One region of the Salinicoccus sp. RF5 genome, then DNA from elsewhere that is predicted to be linked to it. Evidence: riboswitches for the same ligand, from Rfam matches in the RefSeq annotation. Region 1 holds a riboswitch; the other holds the start of a gene.
The links. A riboswitch is a leader RNA that binds a small molecule or an ion and turns the genes downstream of it on or off. The one in region 1 is predicted to bind thiamine pyrophosphate.
Positions count from the first base shown of each region.

Region 2: it holds a riboswitch for thiamine pyrophosphate, as region 1 does, so the genes downstream of both, LLU09_RS04455 (Ykof family thiamine-binding protein) here and LLU09_RS03265 (ECF transporter S component) in region 1, are expected to answer to the same signal.

Region 1 is NZ_JAJGRC010000001.1:595,635-603,385, reverse strand. Features, by position in the region: gene LLU09_RS03280 (2-oxoacid:ferredoxin oxidoreductase subunit beta) at 1-747, shown strand, start outside; gene LLU09_RS03275 (ABC transporter ATP-binding protein) at 875-2,596, shown strand; gene LLU09_RS03270 (ABC transporter ATP-binding protein) at 2,589-4,412, shown strand; TPP riboswitch at 4,461-4,551, shown strand; gene LLU09_RS03265 (ECF transporter S component) at 4,620-5,198, shown strand; gene LLU09_RS03260 (ABC transporter ATP-binding protein) at 5,201-6,604, shown strand; gene LLU09_RS03255 (energy-coupling factor transporter transmembrane component T family protein) at 6,597-7,388, shown strand; gene LLU09_RS03250 (YlbF/YmcA family competence regulator) at 7,539-7,751, shown strand, end outside.
Region 2 is NZ_JAJGRC010000001.1:838,947-846,697, forward strand. Features, by position in the region: gene LLU09_RS04420 (M20 family metallo-hydrolase) at 1-930, shown strand, start outside; gene LLU09_RS04425 (LLM class flavin-dependent oxidoreductase) at 1,339-2,406, shown strand; gene LLU09_RS04430 (NADPH-dependent FMN reductase) at 2,403-2,969, shown strand; gene LLU09_RS04435 (hypothetical protein) at 3,098-3,301, shown strand; gene LLU09_RS04440 (ZinT/AdcA family metal-binding protein) at 3,321-3,425, opposite strand; gene LLU09_RS04445 (SDR family NAD(P)-dependent oxidoreductase) at 3,536-4,273, opposite strand; gene LLU09_RS04450 (AEC family transporter) at 4,434-5,357, opposite strand; TPP riboswitch at 5,549-5,645, shown strand; gene LLU09_RS04455 (Ykof family thiamine-binding protein) at 5,726-6,310, shown strand; gene LLU09_RS04460 (VOC family protein) at 6,356-6,781, opposite strand; gene LLU09_RS04465 (DMT family transporter) at 6,928-7,751, shown strand, end outside.

The DNA of each region.
Region 1 (7,751 bases):
GAGCTCGCAGTCATCACCGGCATCGGCTGTAGCGGCCGTCTGAGCGGCTACATCAAATCATACGGCTTCCACGCCACGCACGGACGCAGTCTTCCTGTAGCCCAAGGGGTCAAGATGGCGAATGATGATCTGACCGTCATCGCCTCCGGCGGCGACGGCGACGGCTTCGCAATCGGCATGGGGCATACCGTCCATGCACTGAAGCGGAACATCGACATCACCTACATCGTCATGGACAACCAGGTGTACGGCCTGACGAAAGGGCAGACCTCCCCGTCATCCGATAAGGGCTTCGTCACGAAGACGACGCCTGACGGTTCCAAGGAGACGCCGATCCAGCCGATCAAGACGGCCATGGCGAGTGGAGCGACATTCATCGCCCAGAGCGTCAGTTCAGACATCAAGCAGCTGACCGCCATCATCCAGCAGGCGATGGACCACAAGGGCTTCAGCTTCATCAATGTATTCAGTCCGTGTGTCACGTACAATAAGGTGAATACGTACGACTGGTTCAAGGAGAACCTCATACCAGTCGAGGACATTGCCGACTATGACCATACCGATGCACAATCGGCGATGCAGAACATCATGGCGCATGAAGGGATGCTGAAAGGCATCATCTACCATGACGAGGAAGCGAAATCCTATCAGGAGAACATCGACGGCTACCTCGACCAGCCACTGGTCAAGAAGGAAATGACGATCGAAAACGATACATTCGATGAACTGATGGCCGAATTCAGATAGAATGCGGTACGATACACCTGAAGTAAAGAAGCTTCAGGTGTATTTTTTATTTTGCCTGTAAAAAAAGACAGAATTATGTCATAATTGACTTAATACTTCGGTAACCGAAAGAAATGGGTGGAAAGAATTGCTGACAGTCTATAAATACGCTCTGAAATATAAATGGTTCATCGCAGTGGCCCTGTTCTTCATGTTCATCGAACTTGGTGTGGAGCTGCTGCAGCCGTACCTCATCTCGAAGGTGATTGATGACGGCATCGTCGCCCAGGACATCGATACGGTATGGTTCTATTTGGCCGTCATGTTCGCCATCAGCATGGCCGCGTTCATCAGCGGTATCATCAATTCCTATTTTTCGAGCCATGTCGCCAACAGCTTCAGCTATGACTTGAGGACGGCACTGTTCAGGAAGGTCCAGTACTTTACACTGGCCACCCTGTCCAAGTTCCCAACATCCAGCCTGATCACCCGCATGACGCAGGATGTGCTGCAGACGGAGATGCTCCTCTACATGTCATTGCGCATCATACTCCGCGCCCCGCTGCTCGTAGTCGGGTCGCTCATCATGTCGTTCGTCGTCAACCCGACACTCGGGTTCTACCTGTCGTTCCTGACACCGCTGCTGCTGATCTTCCTCATCTTCACTGCCCGCAAGGGCGGGGAGGTCTTCCTGCGCGTGCAGAAGCGTCTGGATAAGATCAACCGCTTCATCCAGCAGAACCTGGAGGCTGTGAGGCTGATCAAGGCGAATGACCGGGAAAAGTTTGAAATCAGCAAGTTCAGTAAAGTGGCCGGCAGGCTCAGGGACGATACGATCTATGCACTCCGGCTGATGGAGTCCATCATGCCGGTCCTATTGCTCGTCATCAACGGTAGCCTGCTTATCGTCCTGTGGATGGCTTCCGACCTGCTGCAGAACAATACCGTCCAGGTCGGGGAAGTCGTCGCAGTCATCAACTATGCCCTGAGGATGCAGGGTGGATTCTCGATGTTTGCCTTCATCATCATCGCATTCAGCCGGTCCAAGGCTTCCAGTGAACGGATGGCGGAAGTCCTGAACACACCGGTCAGTGTGAATGACAACGATGAAATAAAGAAGGTGGATCGGGCGGGGACCGTGAGATTCGAGAATGTGTCCTTCAAATATCCAGGGTCTACACGCTATGTGCTTCGGGATATCACATTCGACATCAAAGAGAATGAAAAATTCGTCATCATGGGTGGTACGGGCTCCGGCAAGAGCACACTGCTCGGCCTCATACCGAAAATGTATGATGTAAAGGAAGGCGATGTCTATGTCAACGACATCAATGTGAAGGACTGGAACGAGGAAGACCTGCGGCAGACCATCGGATATGTGCCGCAGTCCGCAGTCCTCTTCTCCGGCAGCATTTTTGAAAATCTGTTGTGGGGGGACCTTGAAGCCGGCGAATCCGAAATCTTCACCTCGACTCAGAAGGCTCAGATCCACCGCTCGATAGAATCGTTCGACCACCGCTACGATACGCGCGTCGGACAGCGGGGCGTCACACTTTCCGGCGGACAGAAGCAGCGCCTGTCGATCGCACGCGCCCTTGTCAGGAAACCGGGCATCCTCATCCTCGATGACAGCACTTCCGCACTCGACATACGTACGGAATCGGCACTATGGGAGTCCATCAAGGATGAGAATACGACACGCGTCATCGTCACGCAGAAGGTCATTACAGCAAGGATGGCCGACCGCATCCTGCTCCTCGACAATGGGGAGATCAGTGCGCTCGGAAGCCACGAAGAGCTGATGGAACAATCCGAACTCTACCGTTCCATCGTCGAATCCCAAATGGAAGGGGGTCAATTGGATGATTGATTTCATCAGAAGGCCATTCGGGCATGAACCGGTCCTCAAAAAGGAGGAGATCGGCCGAAAGAAAAAGAAGGAGGACCAGCGGGCGAACGACATCATCGGCACCTTGAAGCGGATGTGGCAGTTCATCTCGGAGGAGCGGGCGCTTCTGTACGGCATCATCTTCCTCGTGACACTGACCAGCCTGCTGAGCATCACAGGCCCCTTCCTCGTCGGGTATATCGTGGACAACTACTTCATACCCGGGGAGATGGACGGACTGTCCACCATACTGCTCTTCCTGCTCGTCGTCTATATCCTGCTGTCATCGACGCAGTATACCGCAGCCTTCTTCATGGTGGGGCTGTCCCAGCGGACGGTCTATAAGCTGCGGAGCCGGCTGTTTTCACACATGCAGAAGCTGCCGGTATCATTCTACGACAAGCGGCAGCACGGCGAGCTGATGAGCCGCATGACCAATGACATCGAAACGATTTCACAGACGCTCAATACATCATTCATCCAGTTCACGACAAGCATCGTCACCCTGATCGGTACGATCAGCGTCATGCTTTATCTGAGTCCACTGCTCACACTCCTCACCGTGCTGATCATCCCGGTGCTGATATTCGCTGTCGGCTTCATCACCAGGCGCACCGGACCGCTCTACAAAAAGCGTCAGCGGGCGACCGGTGAACTGAATGGATATATCGAAGAGATGGTATCCGGGCAGGAGATCGTCAAGGTCTTCTCGCAGGAGGAGACGGCGATCCGCAACTTCAATGAAAAGGCGGGAAATCTCAGGGACATCACCTTCTGGGCATTCCTGTACGCCGGCTTCATCCCGAAAGTGATGAACATGCTGAACAATGTCAGCTTCACGATTGTGGCCGGTGCCGGCGGTCTGCTCGTCTTCTATACGGACGGTATCGTCACGATCGGTACCATCGTCGTGTTTGCAGAATATGCACGTCAGTTCACCCGGCCGCTCGCCGATCTTTCCAACCAGTTCAACCAGGTGCTTTCGGCCATCGCCGGAGCGGAGCGCGTATTCGGCATCATCGATTCCGAGCCGGAGAAGGATGAAGGGAAGATCACCGGCAGGACCATAGCGGGTGAGATCGAATTCGATGATGTCTCATTCTCCTATGACCCGACGCAGAAGACCCCGACCATCAGAAACTTGAGCTTCAGGATCGATGCGGGCGAATCGGTCGCCCTGATCGGTGCGACCGGTGCCGGCAAGACGACCGTCATGCAGCTGCTGGCCAGGTTCTATGAAACGGATTCCGGGGAGGTCCGGATCGATGGGGAGAACATCCTCGACTACAGCCGTTCGACCGTCCGTTCGCAGACGGCGTTCGTCCTGCAGGATCCCTACCTGTTCGAATCGACGATCCGCGAGAACATCCGCTACGGCAAACTTGATGCGACGGATGAGGAAGTGGTCGAGGCGGCGAAGCTTGCCAACGCCCACGACTTCATCGTTGCACTGGAAGAGGGCTATGACACGGTTCTGGAAGCCGACGAAGGCTTCATCTCCCAGGGGCAGAAGCAGCTGATATCAATCGCCCGCGCCCTGATCACGGATCCGGCGATACTGCTCCTGGACGAGGCGACGAGCAGCATCGATACGGTGACGGAGCTTAAGATTCAGGAGGCGCTCGAGCGGCTGATGAAGGACCGGACAAGCATCATCATCGCCCATAGGCTGAATACGATAAAGGCCGTGGATCGCATCTTCGTCATGGAGCTCGGTGAACTGGTCGAAAGCGGTTCTGAAGAGGAACTCGTCAGACAGCGCGGCCGCTATTATCAGATGGTCGACGACAATAAATGACTTCACAAAATTCAGAAAGTGTACTATGATGGAGCCAACCGAATAAATAACCACCACTAGGGGTGTCCGCAAGGACTGAGAATTACCCTTATCACCTGATCTAGATCATACTAGCGTAGGGAAGTGGCATATTTTACATATAATATGCACACCACTCCGCTAGTGGTGTGTTTTTAGTTTGGAATATATTATATGGAGGCTTTTATAATGGTAAAAAGAAAAGGGCTGACCTTGACCGATGTGCTGATCACGGTCGTCATCGCCCTCGTATTCTCGTTCGTCTATTCGATATGGGGCGGCGTCTATACGGCGCTTGAACCGCTTGGATTGCATCTGAACCAGCTGCTTTACGGCATGTGGTTCATCGCAGCAGTGGTCGCCTATCTCGTCATAAGGAAGCCCGGCGTGGCGCTGATTGCGGAATTTGCTGCGGCATCCGGAGAAACGATCGTCATGCTGCAGTTCGATGTCATGCTGATCGTATATGGGCTCATCCAGGGCCTTGCATGCGAAATCATATTCGCCCTCGTGAAATACAAAAGCACATCCCTTATGGTGGCGGTCACAGCCGGCATTTCGGCTGCACTTGCGACATTCCCGCTCGACTGGTACTACGGCTACCTCGGCCAGCTTGAGACATGGAATCTGCTGCTGATGTTCGGCTTCCGAGTGCTGAGTGGTGCACTCATCGCCGGCTGGCTCGCGCACCTGTTGTATCGTGCACTGAAGGAGACAGGTGTACTGAAACTCGTCGGCAATAAACATGCTGCTGAAGAAGGACTTTGACCATGTGCATCGAAGTGGAAAAGCTGCGTCTGAAGTTTCCGGAATCGGAGTCACCCCTCTTCACCGGCCTCGACCTGAAGATAGGTAAAGGTGAGAAGGTGCTCATCGTGGGGCCGAGCGGCTCCGGCAAGAGCACGTTGCTCAATGTGCTCGGAGGGCTCATACCGGATACGATCACGATACCGATGAAGGCCGATAGACTTGAACTGCCCGAATCCAGTGCGTACGCCTTCCAGGACCCGGATTCCCAGTTCACGATGCCGACGGTTGCTGAGGAACTCGCCTTTGTACTCGAGAACAGACAGGTGGCAAAGGAAGAGATGAAGCCCCTGTTCATGGAGGCGCTCGACATGGTCGGACTTGATGTGGCGCCTGAGCGTGCCATACAGACACTCTCCGGAGGAATGAAGCAGAAGCTCGCCATCGCCTCGGCACTGCTCCAGCAGGCGGACACATTGTTCCTCGATGAGCCGACAAGCATGTTGGACGGCATATCGGCGTGCCATCTCTGGGACACCGTCAGGGCGATGTGGGATGAGCTGACGGTCGTCATCATCGAACATCGTGTCGAAGCACTATGGCACAGGGTCGACCGGGTGATACTGATGGATGACACGGGCGGAATCGCATGTTCTGCATCTCCTGCGGAGATGTTGGAGGTGCACCGCCGGCTGCTTGACCAATATGGCGTATGGCATCCACATTCTTGGGATGCGGCCCCGCGCCTCCCTAAAATTGCGCCTCAATCGAGTACATTGATGGAAGCAAAAAATCTCTCCATCAAGAGAGGAGGCAGGCACCTTCTGACGGTAGACATCCTGAGGATCGGAAAAGGCGAGTGGATCACACTTGAAGGGGATAATGGGTCGGGCAAGTCGAGCCTGCTGCTCGCGTTGATGAAGCTCATCCCTTCGGGAGGAAAGGTGCTTTTTGGAGGCGACCGGATCGGACGGACGCGCCATCTCCGCGGCAGGGTCTATCCGGTCTTCCAGAATCCGGAACTTCAGTTCATTACAAATCGTGTGTTCGATGAAGTATTCATCAATCTGGAGATGCACCATGATGACAGGACGGCACGCCGGGAAACCGGCGCGCTGCTTCAACGCTTCGGACTTTCGCATGTGGCGCATCTGCATCCGCTCGAAATATCCACCGGGCAGAAGCGTCGCCTGAGTGTTGCAACGGCAGCAGGCGGGGTACCGGAAGTCCTCATTTTCGATGAACCGACTTTCGGTCTGGATCAGCATCATGCCTTCAATCTGCTCATAATGATCCACGAACTGGTGAAGCGGGGGACGAGCGTCATCATGATCACCCACGATGCGGAGATCATGAAGCGTTATCCCTCGAGACGCCTCAAGATTGAAGCCGGACGACTTGTGGAAAGGGGGGATGGATATGCCTGAAGCGGTGAAGCGGTACAGCACATTCGCCGACCAGGTCAATCCCCTCGTCAAGATCCTTGTGGCCATCGCGCTGTTCCTGACCGTCATCCTCATCCATAACCCGAACCACCTTTTCCATCTGGCGGTCATTATGTTCATTCTGCTTTTCATATTGAGTGGTGTGAAGTACATCTATATTGCACTCCTGACGGGCGTCATCCTGTTTTTCGGCTTCATTTCAAGCCTGTATATGATTTTCTACGGCGAAGGGACGACGACGATCTTCCGGTTCGGCATCATCCATGTCACCGAAGAAAGTGCGGTACGCGGCATCCACATCATGATGCGCGGCATCACACTGTCCTTCTTCGGTGCACTCATCGTCTTCACCACGCGGATCACCGATGTCTTCTACAGCCTGATGCAGCAGGGGAGGCTGAAGCCGAAATATGCCTATTCGTTCATGGCTGCAGTCCGTATGGTCCCGATCATTGCCGGTGAATACATGGCACTCAGACGGGCGCGCAAAGTGAGGCGGGCGCTGATCCACCGCAAGTACATTACTGGACTGAAGGGCTTCATATCAGCGATTGTCACACTCCTCAGCCAGAGCATCAGACGTGCCTGGCGCCTTGGGGTCGCCATGGAATCGAAAGGATTTGACGACGGACCGAGGACCTACTACCACCGCACCACTTATTCCATCCATGACCTTCACTTCGTCCTGCTCATCGTATCCGGTGTCATCATCTCCGCTTTCCTTGGGGAGTGGTTCAGCCCATTTGACACTGTGGATGCGAGATGAAATCCGGGGGTCGAATAGTTTTGAAATATGGGAGAAAAACATATATACTGATAGGAGATTTCAACAGCCGCATCAGATTGCGGACGATGGATGAAAATATAGTGGATCATCCGGTGGATGGTTTTAAAATAGGGAAAAGGTGGCAGTACAATGTATACGAAAGATGATATTGTGAAAGAAGCGAAGGAACTCGGCAACATGATCGCCCAGACGGAACAGGTGGACTTCTTCAAGAAGGCCGAAGCCAAGATCCATGAAAACAAGGATGTCAGGGAAAAGATGGCAAGCCTGAAAAGTCTGCAGAAGCAGGCGGTCAACTTCCAGAACTACGGCAAGGAACGCGCCTATCAGATGACGGAAGAG
Region 2 (7,751 bases), 240 kb from region 1:
GTCCAGACTATGATGGAACAGGGCATCGAACCCGACGTTCCAGTCGAAGTCATGTCCTTCTGTGATGAGGAGGGCCATCGCTTCGGCGTCGGCCTGTTCGGCTCCCGCGGCATCCTCGGCAAGCTCGAACAGGGTGAGCTTGAACGTACGGACGCTGAAGGTGTGACCCGGCGGCAGGCACTGATCGAATTCGGCGCCGACCCCGATAAGCTCGAGGCATCGGAATACAATCCCGATGACCTCAAGGCCTATGTGGAGATGCACATCGAGCAGGGCCCGAACCTGGAAGCGGCGGATGTACCCGTCGGTATCGTCAGCGGCATCGCCGGACCCAGGTGGCTCACCGTCGAACTGACAGGCGTCTCCGGCCACGCCGGCACAGTGCCCATGGGGAAACGCCGTGATCCGCTCGTCGGCGCGTCCTACATCATCGCCGCCTTCAACAGCCTCGTCCAGTCCGAAAAGGACGCGCCGTCCGTCGGCACAGTCGGCGACCTCGAAGTGTTCCCGGGCGGGCGTTCCATCATCCCTGAGCGCGTCACCTTCACCATCGATCTTCGGGACAGTGACCAGGAACGCAGGAACACCTATGAAGAGGCACTCATGAACATCATCGAAAGGACCGCATCCGAACACGGACTCGTATACACCATCCATGATGACGGCGGCACCACACCGAAGGATGCCAGTCCTGAAATCATGGATATCATGAAGTCGGAGAGTTCTGAAATGGGCCTCGAGCCTCCCGTGCTCATGAGCGGCGCCTTCCATGACGCCAGCAACATGGCGGATGCATGCGACATGGGCATGATCTTCGTCAGATGCAAAGACGGCATCAGCCATAATCCGGCAGAGTACTCCACAGACGCCGACATCGCCGTCGGCACCGAGCTGCTTTACCGCACCATGCTGCGCCTCGTTAAGGAATAGTGCTTATGAAACTCCAGTCCGTCCCCTTTTTGGGATGTGCTGGAGCTTTTTATATGGGCAGGCTTGGGTGGCCAATTGTCATTCGTCATTTCCGCCAGTGACAGTTGGACTCCCAATTGTCATTCGTCATTTCCGCCAGTGACAGTTGGACTCCCAATTGTCATTCGTCACGCCCGCCAGTGACAGTTGGACTCCCAATTGTCATTCGTCACGCCCGCCAGTGACAGTTGGACTCCCAATTGTCATTCGTCATATCAGCGAATGACAATTAAGCACTGCCCTCCCCAAACATCAGTCCTAGGCCGTATTTTTATTCCCACCTGCCCGAATCCGGACGGATTATTTCTCATTTCATCCATTTCATTACATAATAAAAGTACCAACCTGACACATGAAAGGACGACTTCAATGGAACAGTACCGCATCAATAAGGATAATGGCCTGGAATTCGGGCTCTACACACTGGGGGACCACCTCCCGAATCCACAGACCGGAACAAGGATCTCTGCCCAGCAGCGCATCAATGAAATCATCGAGCTCGCGAAGCTCGCAGAAGAAGTTGGCATCGACTTCTTCAGTGTCGGCGAGAGCCACCAGGACTATTTTGCGACACAGGCGCATACCGTAGTGCTCTCCGCCATCGCCCAGGCGACCGAAAAAATAAAGATCTCAAGCTCATCGACCATCATCAGTACATTGGATCCTGTAAGAGTTTATGAGGATTTCGCCACCATCGACCTCATCTCGGGCGGCCGTGCTGAAATCATCGCCGGCCGTGCTTCCCGCGTCGGCCTCTTCGACCTGCTCGGGTACGACCTCAGCGATTACGAGGCACTGTACGAAGAGAAATTCGACCTGCTTCTGAAGATTAACGAGAATGAAATCCTCAATTGGGAGGGAGAGTTCCGCCCCGCCCTCAAAGATGCACGGGTCCTCCCCCGTCCGCTCGACGGCGCATTACCGATATGGCGCGCTGTCGGCGGTCATCCTGCGAGTGCCGTCAAAGCCGGTGCCGCCGGTGTACCGATGCAGATTGCGATGCTTGCCGGACCAACCCAGAACTTCAAGGAAACGATCGGCACGTACCGGGATACGGCACGGCAATATGGCCATGATCCGGAGCAGCTCCCCGTCGCCACGGCCGGCTTCTTCCATGTCGCCGAAACGACGCAGCAGGCACAGCGGGAGGTTTACCCGCACATAAATGAAGGTATGAAATTAACAAATGGTGCTGGATTCCCGAAACGCGGCTTCGCCATGGGAGCCGACAAACGCAACGTGCTGAACGTCGGCAGTCCGCAGGAAGTCATAGAAAAAATCCTCTACCAGCATGAACAGTTCGACCATCAGCGCTACATCGGGCAGATGGACTTCGGCGGCGTACCATTCGACCAGCTCATGCGGAACATCGAATGGATCGGCAAAGAAGTGCTTCCTGCCATCAGAAAATACACAAAAAAGGAGGCTGACCAATGAAAATTGTAGGACTCTCCGGCTCGAACGTCGGCTCCAAAACACGCACGACCATGAAATATGTTTCCGAAAAATTGACCAGCCAGTACCCGCATGTCGACTGGACGTTCATCGACCTCGCCGACTACACCATGCAGTTCAGCGACGGCCGCAACTACCTCGACTACGAAGGGGATACGGCATATATCACAAAAACCATCATGGAAGCGGACGCCATCATCATCGGCACACCGATTTTCCAGGCCTCCATCCCGGCGACACTGAAGAACGTCTTCGACCTGCTGCCGATCAATGCACTGCAGGACAAGATTGTAAGCTTCTTCGTCACCGCTGGGACATCCAAGCATTTCCTCATTCCGGAAACCCAGCTCAAACCGATTCTGAGCTACATGAAGGCACAGACCGTGAGCACATATGTATTCATTGAAGAGAAGGATTTCATGAATAAGGAAATCGTCAATGACGACATCATCTTCCGGCTCGATGCACTGGTCGAAGATACCGTCATGCTGACCGATACGTACAAGCGCATCCGTGAAGAGAAGGAATCGATGTATGATTTCTGATAGTGATGACCTGGATGGTTCCAGGTCATTTTTATGTTACATTGAAACCAGTAGACCTATCACATATCACTCTTTTAAGATGCAGATTGGAGAGATTACTTGATACGCGAAATCAGTTTCATTTTTCTATGATAATAGGCGGACTCGCCTTCTACATTCTCTTCACCGGCAATGATTGGCTGATACCATGGTTTTTTCTCGCCATGTCGTTCATATTCCTGTCTACGGCAATCGAGAAGTTCATGGAGAACCGTAAAATATTGTCCGTCTATCTCCTTGTGGTTTTCGTAAGTATCCCCTATCTTGCTTTAGATGCGTTTTTCTTGAATTAGCATTCGCAGTCCATATTTCTTAACACAACATTTCTAATGCACCGTCATTGTCGGTATGGATATGAAAGTGATCACTTTCGACAGGGAAGATGCTATGGTCGCTGAATTGAATATAGTTCGGCATCGATCCTCCTTCCAATCCGGCGTCCGTCCTTCAACCTGATCATCCTCGATGTAGCCATTAATGAAAAAGACACCAGACCTTTTGGTCTGGTGCCTCCAATATCCACTACATTACTGGGCTGTATAGCCGCCATCCACAAGAAGTGTGGTGCCTGTAGTGAATTCATTTTCCGCCAGGAATACGACCGCATGTGCGATTTCTTCCGGTTGTCCGAGTCTTCCGATTGGGTGCTTGTCAACGAGAGTATCATAATACTCACCTAATGCATCCTTGTTCACCATGCCGGACTCGACGTAGCCGGGAGCTACTGCACTGACACGGATGTTGTCCTTGGCATATTGTAAAGCGACGGATTTCGTCATCAGATTCACGGCGCCTTTGGACGCGTTGTACGCGAATGCTGTCGGCTCGCCGACACTGCCGAGGATGGAGGCTGTATTGATGATTGCACCGCCGCCCACCTTCTGCATTTCAGGGATCGCGTATTTTGAACCGAAGAATACACTGTCCTGATTGACTTTGATTACCTTATTGTAGTCTTCATAGGAAAGCTTGTGCGTCTCGCCCTGAACACCGATTCCGGCATTGTTGAACATGACATCCAGTCGTCCAAACTTTTCAACGGCGAGAGCAACGACGTTTTTGACATCCTCTTCAACGGAGACATCCACTTTCTCAAACAGGATATCCCCATATTGTTTGAGGCTCTCTTCTGCTTTCTTACCAGACTCTTCATTGTAATCAGCCACAATGACTTTCGCGCCTTTATCCAGGAACGCCTTCGCTGTAGCTAAACCAATACCTGATCCGCCACCTGTTACAATCGCAACTTTATCCTTAAGTTCCAAAATCATTTCCCCTTTCGATGACTCCATCTGATTCACTATACATATACCTCAGCCAGAGATGACTGAAACACGATAAGTGTGTCTAAATTAAGGCAGTTGGACCTTTCAATTGTCATTCACCCGAACACTCAGTGACAGTTAACCCTCCAACCGCCCCCATCTAGAACAGCTGCATGGACAGATAGATGACGAATGTCACGGTGATGCTGCTGAGTACCGTGGAATAAAGGACCACCTGGGCATGGAGTTCCGGTTCGACATCGTATTCGAGTGCAAGCGTCGCAGTATTCCTCGAGGTCGGGAACGCGCTCGCAATGAACAGCGACTGGGCGATGACGCCTTCGATGCCGAGCATGAATATGATGGCCAGGGCGACGGCGGGCCCGATGACCAGCCGCCCGAGTGCACTCCAGGCGATGACCTTGTGGAAGGAACGGATCTCAATCTGTGCGAGCTGCATCCCGAGCAGGAGCAGCGCGAGGGCGGCGAACCCGCCGGCGAGCTGCTCGACAGGCACGCTGATGAAACTCGGCAGTTCGACGTCAATTGCCTGCAGGATGAACGCGGCCGCCAGTGCATAGATGATCGGCAGCCGGAGCAGTTCCCGGAAGAGTTCCACGACGGATTTCGCATTGGACCGCAGATTGTACAGGCCATATGTGAACGTCAGCAGATTCTGGACGACGAGTACGATGATCTGCACAGATACACCCACCGGGTTGGCACTGAATACGAGATGGCTGACGGGCAGCCCGTAGTTGCCGGAGTTCATCAGAGAGACACTGTTCTTGAGCGCGGTCCGCTCCCCTCCGCGAAGGCCGAGCCCCCGGGCCAGCAGTTCACCGACCACCATCATTGCAGTAATGAACAGTACCAGATACAATGCGAGCTGTCCCAGCAGTTCAAAGTCGATGTCCGCTTCATATATGTTCAGGAATACCGCGGCCGGCAGGAAACAGTAGGTGACAAGATTCGCGATCGGACGCAGACGGAATTCGAACTTCTTCTGGAGGATGACACCGACGCCGAGCAGAATCAGGATCGGCAGTATGACATCCAGAAATACAAGGGAGATATATGCCATATCCTCCCTCCTTTCTACTCTCACCCCTATATTCTACCACTTTGCGCAGGGCCCGCTCCAAAGCACTGCCTCTTCAAGCGCTTCCACTTCAGAATATACATCCCGGGACTGATTCCTCTGACGCTCTCCATACCGCTTTACACGCCAGGCCCCAATCCACTATCATGGTAACTGTAATGAAAAACTGCATACCGATGCACTGGGGGCGCCTTAGGCTGAGACGGAGATACCGGACCCTTACCACCCGATCTGGATAACACCAGCGTGGGGAAGTGCAGCATTGTATGTCCGCACCACTCCATACATCCGCTGCATTCCCTCGGGAGTGCAGCTTTTTCATTTCAATAAAAGTCATTGGAGGCATGATTATGGTACAGGAATGCGGAACAGAACGGATTGCAGGCTGCCAGTTCAACTTGAGTGTGATGAGCGATGATTTCGCGGAAGTGATCCTCGGTGCACTGGATCAGGTCGACACATCGAAAGTGTGGAAGGAGACGGATGACGTCTCGACATGTGTGCGGGGTCGGATCGAGCATGTATTCGATGTCGTCCAGGGAATCTATCTTGAGGCAGCCAAGACGGGGAAACATGTCGAGATGAGCGGAACGTTCTCCATCGGCTGTCCGGGTGATTCTTCAGGGGATGCCTACGTGGAGGCATCCCCGGAGCGGTTGAATGCACCTTCAAAAGACATCCAGCAGAAGGCGGGATGCAAGTTCGCCCTCTATCCGATGAATACGACCAACTACATGGATGTAATCTACGAACAGATCGACTTGTCGAAGGAAGCCGGCGTCACGGTGAGCCCAGCCCATTACGCCACGCGGCTCGACGGGACGGTGCCGGACATCTTCAGCGCCATGGAGTCATCGTTTACAAAAGTACAGGAAGCGGGAAGCCACACGACGATGACATTCACGATTTCAGCAAACAGCCCGTCGAACAGCTAGGACGATATGAAGAGGGGAACCCGGCCGGGTTCCCCTTTTTCTGTATCAGATGATCAGCATGTCGTTATCGTCGAATTCCCAGTCCGCGCCATATGCCACTTCCCAGTAGTGGCCGTCTGGATCGGTGAAGTAGCCGCTATAGCCGCCCCAGTCCGTCGGGGCCGCTTCCTTCACAACCGTCCCTCCGATTCTGCCGGCAGTCTTGAGAACCTGGTCCACTTCCGATTCGGACTTCGCATTATAGGCGAGCGTCAAACCATTGAATCCGCCATCAGGCACCGGCTGTCCGGTCTCCTCCGCCAGTTTTTCCAACGGATAGAGTGAGAGCTTCGAACCCTTCATTCTGAAAAATACGATTTCCAGTGCTTCTTCACTGCCAACAAGAGATGCTTCAAATCCAAGCTTGCGGTAAAAGTCGACTGCAGTTGACATATCCTTTACACCGAGTGTAATCAGATTGATCCTGTCCATGGCAATTCCCCTTTGCGAATAGGATGCGTGAGTCCGGAGCATTTTTACACTTCCAATATACCATAAAATGAAACGCGGCGTGTCCTCCGCTTTGCAGCCTGTCTGCTATAATGGATGATCAGATATTTCGACAGAGGTGAAGATGCATGCAAGATCCTGTAAATGAATTTCCTTCAAAGAACAAATCCTGGTGGACCTACCCCATCCTGCTGCTCTGTGTGATCATCTGGGGCAGCAACTTCATCATCGGAAAGGTGCTTGTCGACCACTTCGACCCCTACAGCATCACCGTCATCCGCCTCATTGCCATCAACCTTTTCCTGTGGCTGTTTGCTTCCCGGCACTTCCACATGCCCATGGTCCCCCTCAAAGTGTGGCTGGTGATCATATCTTCAGGCATCATTGGCATTGCTGTGAACCAGTATACGTTCTTCCTCGGACTCGTAACCGCAAGTCCGGTGACTTCGGCACTGATACTCGCGGTCGCCCCTATCATGACAGCCATCCTGACCATCCCAGTCTTCGGGGAACGCAGAGGATTGAAATTCTGGCTGGGTGCACTCCTCGCCTTCGCCGGCGTCTCCCTCAGCACTTTCGACGGCAGTGCCCTCACTTTCGGACTCGGGGAAGGCATCATAGTAATCACCATGCTGACATTCGCCATATTCATGATCCTCATCCAATGGCTGTCACAGCATATCAATGCCATACAGCTTACACTGCTCTCCAACTTCTCAGGTCTGCTGTTCCTTCTTCCATTCCTCCCGGAAGCAGATTATGGCAGACTCGCTTCATCCACCTGGCCGATGTGGCTCCTCCTCATGCTGAGCGGCATCATCGTCCACGGAATCAGCAATATGATCTGGAACCGTGAGATGCCGAAAGTCGGCGCAGCGAATGCCTCGCTGCTCATGAACATGGAACCGTTCGTTGCGATGCTCGGGACTGCCCTCGTCCTCGGCAGCAGTGT